Roseivirga sp. BDSF3-8: one gene and its partner. The protein of the gene in region 1 binds, or shares a complex with, the protein of each later gene. Links are inferred from orthologs where the notes say so. Each region holds a gene or a part of one and is shown on either strand. Other genes may lie near its edges.

Region 1 (2,821 bases):
CGACGAATTCGAAGCGGTTAAATACCTGCAGGTCTTCAACTTTTTCACCTACCCCGATGTATTTAACGGGAATCTTAAACTCATCAGAGATGCCGATAACCACACCACCTTTAGCGGTACCATCCAGTTTGGTGATGGCAAGAGAGGTGACTTCTGTTGCTTTGGTGAACTCCCGGGCTTGAATGAGGGCGTTTTGTCCCGTGCTGCCATCTAGTACAAGAAGTACTTCATGTGGAGCTTCAGGAATAAACTTCTGAATAACGCGCTTAATTTTAGATAGCTCGTTCATCAGATTTACTTTAGTATGCAGGCGTCCGGCGGTGTCGATGATCACCACATCAGCGCCCTCGTCCACCCCCTTTTTTACCGTATCAAATGCTACAGAGGCAGGATCGGTGTTCATGCCATGAGAGATTACAGGCACACCTGTGCGCTCTCCCCATAAAATTAACTGATCTACTGCTGCAGCTCTAAAGGTATCGGCTGCGCCTAAGATTACTTTCTTATCACGCTTCTTGAACTGGGCACTTAGCTTGCCTATCGTAGTGGTTTTACCGACCCCGTTTACTCCTACTACGAGTATTACGTAGGGCTTTTTATCAGCAGGGGTAGTAAAATCCTTTAGGTCTTCGGTGTTGTTTTCAGTAAGGAGAGTAGCAATTTCTTCCCGCAGAATGGCGTCCAGCTCGCTTACACTCATATATTTATCACGGGCCACTCTTTCTTCGATTCGTCTGATGATCTTGATGGTGGTATTAACCCCGACATCAGAAGTAATCAGTATTTCTTCCAACTCATCCAGTACTTCTTCGTCCACGGTGGACTTACCGGCAATGGCTTTGCCTAGTTTATTAAAAAAGCTCTGATTGGACTTTTGGAGACCTTCATCAAGCTTTTCTTTTTTTTCTTTTGAAAAAAATCCGAAAAGACCCATGTGCTATATGAAAAAACTACAGGAAAATATACAAAAAAGTCCCTTAGAAAGGGACTTTTCGCAACTAATAAGCTGAATATTTTTTATTTCAGAAAATCCTTTACCTGATCGGCAGGAACCATTTCTTCACGGAATGTATAAGCACCGGTTTTTTCTGATTTCACGGCTCTGATCACTTTAGCAAATGTTCTGCCGCCTTCTTTCTTAAGGGTTGCAACTACTTTCTTAGCCATGATTACTTAATTTCTCTGTGAACAGTATATTTCTTAAGAATCGGGTTATACTTTTTCAACTCCATACGCTCAGGAGTGTTTTTCCGGTTCTTAGTGGTAATGTACCTGGATGTGCCGGGTTGACCACTGTTTTTGTGTTCAGTACACTCCAGAATTACCTGTACTCTATTACCTTTTTTAGCCATGATCTTTCCAGTTTACAGTTACTGCCTGATTAAACGAGGATACCTTTTTCCTTAGCTTCTTTCAAAACGGCAGTAATACCGTTCTTATTGATCGTCCTAAGCGCTGATGCAGAAACCTTAAGAGTGATCCACTTATCCTCCTCAGGAAGATAGAACCTCTTCTTTTGAAGGTTCGGCATAAACTTCCTCTTAGTTTTGTTATTCGCGTGAGAAACGTTGTTACCCACTCTGGCGCGCTTACCGGTGATCTGACAAACTCTAGCCATGTCTTAAATATCTTTAAATTCCTTGATCAGAAATTCGGTTTCCGAAATAGTTTGCAAATATCTTAATTCTATTTCATAATTTCAAGTGCCATTCAAATATATTTCTGACTCTCTATGAACGATATGTGATTTGTCAAAGGTTTCTGAGGCTATTGTATCTGTCCGGAAGCTATTTATAACTTCCCGTTACATTTAAATCACTGTGCCCTGATTCTCCATTTTTTATTAGGGGCAAATGCTCTAAATTGCTGCCCTATTAAGTCATTTAAAACGTTTGCATATGATGGAAGCCGTAAAAAGCAGCAGTCAGGCGATAGCGCTGGAAAACCGGCACGGTGCCCATAACTACCACCCCCTTCCTGTCGTTTTATCACGAGGTGAAGGCGTTTACGTGTGGGATGTGGAAGGTCATAAATATTTTGACTTTCTTTCTGCCTATTCGGCAGTTAACCAGGGTCATTGTCATCCCCGCATCATTCAGGCCATGAAGGATCAGGCCGAAACCCTTACCCTCACCTCCCGGGCTTTTTATAATGATATTCTAGGAGTTTACGAACAGTATATTACTGAGTACTTCGGATTTGACAGAGTGTTGCCAATGAACACCGGGGCTGAAGGAGTGGAAACAGCCATTAAGATTTGCCGGAAATACGGGTACGAGAAAAAAGGCATACCTGCAGATGAGGCAGTGATCATCGTATGCGATAACAACTTTCACGGACGTACTACCACGATTATCTCTTTTAGTAATGACGATAATGCCCGGAACAATTTTGGTCCGTTTACACCTGGCTTTGTTCGTATACCATACGATGATGTGAATGCTCTAGAAAAGGCCATTGCAGAGCATAAGCACGTGGTTGGTTTTCTGGTTGAGCCAATTCAGGGAGAGGCCGGTGTATATACCCCTGCAGATGATTACATCCCGAAGGTACGCGAAGTATGTACCCGTCATGATATTCTTTTCATTGCGGACGAGATACAAACTGGTATTGCCCGTACTGGTAGCTTGCTTGCTATTTGCGGAAATTGTAGCTGCCAGGGCCCCTGTGAGAGGCAGGAGACATACGTCCGGCCAGACATGCTAATTCTTGGAAAGGCCATTTCCGGGGGGGTGTATCCTGTTTCAGCCGTACTTACGGATGATCATATCATGGAAGTGATCAAGCCCGGCCAGCATGGCTCCACCTTTGGGGGGAACCC
Region 2 (3,397 bases), 360 kb from region 1 along the record:
ACTTCGCCAATCGGCCATAAAGCTCGCGCTTACCACATCCTTACCGGAAACCTTCTTTGTAGAACTTACAGGAAATGCAAAGTGCAGGTCCGGATGAATAAACTTATCATTTTTCACACAGCTCGCACACTGTCCGCAGCTATCGTGTTCCTGCTTATCCGTACAGTTTAGGTAAGTGGCAAAAGCCAGTGCGGTAGCCAGGCCGGCGCCTCCTTCCCGGCTGCTAAACAGCAGGGCATGAGCCAGGTGGTCCTTGTCCACTGCGCTCACCAGGTATTTTTTTGTCTCCGGCAAGCCGGGTATGTCCGCAAATCGCATAAGCTCAGGCTTTTTCCCAGTTACGATATTGGGCAGTTTCATTAAATACATAATCCAGTATGGACTTGTCTGCCTCACTCAGGTCCACACCTCGCCTCTGCATCACCAGTTCGGCTACCTCATAGGACTTTTTAAGCTGGAAAGTGGTAAAGCCATTGGCCCCGCCCCAGGCAAAGGAAGGGATGAAGTTTCGCGGAAAGCCCGAGCCGAATATATTAGCAGATACCCCCACCACAGTGCCAGTGTTAAACATGGTGTTAATTCCGCACTTGCTATGATCACCCATCATGAGCCCGCAAAACTGAAGGCCGCTGTTGGCAAAACCTCCCTTTGCATAGCTCCATAACTTTACCGGCGCATAGTTATTTTTCAGGTTACTCGTATTCGTATCTGCTCCCAGGTTGCACCATTCACCAATGACCGAGTTTCCTAGAAACCCTTCGTGCCCCTTATTGCTATAGCCAAAAATTACGCTGTTGCTCACCTCACCACCTACTTTAGAGAATGGGCCTACAGTTGAGTCCCCGCGCATTTTAGCACCCATATTAATATGAGAGCCTTCACACAAAGCAAAGGGGCCTTTAATGATGGCACCTTCGTGTACGTGAGCGTCCTTCCCTATGTATACAGGACCGCTTTCCGCATCAATGATTGCGGCCCGTATTTCGGCCCCCTCTTCGATAAACAGGTTGCCCATGCCATACACCTTGGTAAATTCATCACGCAGAGGGGCCGACGCTCTTTCACGTGTGATTAGCGTGAAATCCAGCCGGATCTGTTCGGCATTTTTGCTGAAAATATCCCAGGGATAGTCAATCCGGGAGAATGAGCCTTCATACTCAACTGCTTCAAGGTCGTTTGTCTGGCCTTCAGAAGTGAAAGTCTCAGCCTGAGATCGGCTGGTGCGCAGGGCAAGCACATTTCCCGCTTGCTGTAATAGGCTGCCAGGCTTCAGGTTTCGGATCGTTTCCACCAGTTTTTCGTCGGGGCAAAGGTGCCCGCTGATAAGCAGGTTGTCATCCTGTAGCAGTAGCGGATACCTGACAGATAGGTGGCGGGCAGTACTGTGGCTGAAAATAGCACCCTGGATATGCGGCGCAAGCCACCTCTCCCATTTTTCACCAATGGTGAGTATACCTGTGCGTATAGATGCCACAGGACGGGTAAAAGTAAAGGGAAGCAATTGCTCCCTCGCCGGGGATTGATCGAACAATACGATATTCATACCCGCAAAAATAAAAAAGTCTTACGGACACACTAGACCGTAAGACTTTATCGCAATATTTTTTATCGGCTTGGGGCGGGAGAAGATTACTTCTTCTTGTAGCGTCTGTTGAATTTCTCCACGCGACCGGCTGTATCCACGAATACCTTCTTACCAGTGTAGAAAGGATGTGATTCAGAGCTTACCTCGACTTTAACAAGGGGGTAAGTCGTGCCGTCCATGTCGATGGTATCTTTGGTATCAACAGTAGAACGAGTGATGAACTTTGTATCGCTCGTCGTGTCGTGAAATACTACTTCTCTATATTCAGGATGGATGCCCTTTTTCATCGTTGCCGTATTTTTCTTCGCACTAGCTTTTCTAAAAGAGGCACAAAGATAACGTGCGCTTTCCTTATTTACAAGCGTGCCTTGTTAATTTTTTGGATAGGGTTACCTGCTTAGTAACCAGTAAATTAAGAGTTATAACGGCAAAACTAAGGTATTTTTCAGTAATCGACCTCATATTTTGTAGCTTAAGCCGGGAAATATAAAGCCACTATGACTCGCCAGACTAAGATATCGCTGATCACTTCACTTTCGCTGGTCGCAGGCCTGCTATACTATTTCTTTGTATACGCCCAAAATCGCGAGGTTTTCCTCCATCGTCAAAACTACCGGATACTCTCACAGATATCTTCCAATCTGGAGCAAAAATTCATCAGCCTCAAAAAGTCCGCAAGCCGGCAGGGTAAAGATAACCTTTCTGCTGTATTCGAACTCATAGATAAAACTGAACTGGAGCCATGCGGCAATTCCGACTGTGCTACTTTCCTCGTAGAGAAATCCAAAGACAGTTTATTCGTCCACTACACCCAAGGCAGGCCAGGCCTCCTGTTTTACTCTGAGAGCTTGAAGGATTCCATGCTCGTGCGCCTTCCCATTGAGACCCTCCTGCAGGGGCTTCTCAGGCAAAAGTTTGACGAGTACGTCCTGTTCAGAAATGAAAAGGCCATATACTCAACCCTCCCTTCTGCCTATAATTCCACCTTTTTACATGATACAGTGGCTCATGGCGTATCAGAAATAGCCATAGGCGGATTTAATTATCTCCATTACGAGCAACCTCTCCGGATGGGCGACAATGCTGAATGGACATTGACAGGACTTAGAGACAAAAGTGCCTTCAACACTGAGAAATTTCGCGTATCCCCTTTCCTCCTTGCCGTTCTGGCTATTCTTTTCCTGGTATTTACGATGGGCATGCCTTTCATCAAACTCGCCCTGCTTAGCCGAAAGGAACAACTGGATACAAGAGATATACTCTTTGTAACAGCAGGACTCATACTCGGCAGCATGCTGCTAACCCTTCTGAGCCTGGATTTTCACAGTTACAGCTTTCCTGAACGCGCTAAAACCGAAAACAATCTCAAAAACCTGAATGAGAAGGTCAGGACCAACTTTACAGCAGAACTGGATAGCATGTATCGTCAGTTGCAGGCGATAGATAAAAACAAGGGGAGAGATGGAGAATGGAATATGCCCGGATGGTTAGGGGTAACAGCAACCGATGTGATATACCCCTATTTCTTTCAGGTGATATGGATGAATGCCGAAGGCAACCAAAAAGGCATGCCCAAGTACTCTACCAGCCGGACAATAACACCTAAAATCGATGTTTCAGACAGGGGCTATTTCCGATACCTCAAAGATCCCGAAAAGTACTGGAAACTTCCTGGTATGGAAGGAGAGGGGTTTGTGCTGGAACAGATTATTTCCTGGAATACAGGAGAGTACCTCACCGTGATGGGAATTAAGAGCAAAAGTAGCATTGGGGCCTACTCATCAGCAATTACCACGCAGATGGTCTCCGTGT

Evidence for each region. The genes of interacting proteins can lie anywhere in the genome.
Region 2: rpmB (region 1) and AB9P05_RS12105 share a complex: the UniProt entries of both Escherichia coli proteins name them as parts of the 50S ribosomal subunit. The link is inferred for Roseivirga sp. BDSF3-8 from one-to-one orthologs.

The regions. Positions count from the first base shown.
Region 1 is NZ_JBGNFV010000001.1:2,574,724-2,577,544, forward strand. It holds rpmB (50S ribosomal protein L28), read right to left. Parts: upstream 1,619-2,821; coding sequence 1,382-1,618; downstream 1-1,381. Other genes in the region: ftsY (signal recognition particle-docking protein FtsY), read right to left, coding at 1-934; AB9P05_RS10700 (DUF4295 domain-containing protein), read right to left, coding at 1,018-1,167; rpmG (50S ribosomal protein L33), read right to left, coding at 1,170-1,352; rocD (ornithine--oxo-acid transaminase), read left to right, coding at 1,899-2,821.
Region 2 is NZ_JBGNFV010000001.1:2,937,950-2,941,346, forward strand. What follows is about bases 252-3,021. They hold AB9P05_RS12105 (type B 50S ribosomal protein L31), read right to left. Parts: upstream 1,873-3,021; coding sequence 1,630-1,872; downstream 252-1,629. Other genes in these bases: AB9P05_RS12095 (ATP-binding protein), read right to left, coding at 252-360; AB9P05_RS12100 (GlmU family protein), read right to left, coding at 323-1,543; AB9P05_RS12110 (hypothetical protein), read left to right, coding at 2,083-3,021. In the rest of the region: more of AB9P05_RS12095, read right to left, coding at 1-251; more of AB9P05_RS12110, read left to right, coding at 3,022-3,397.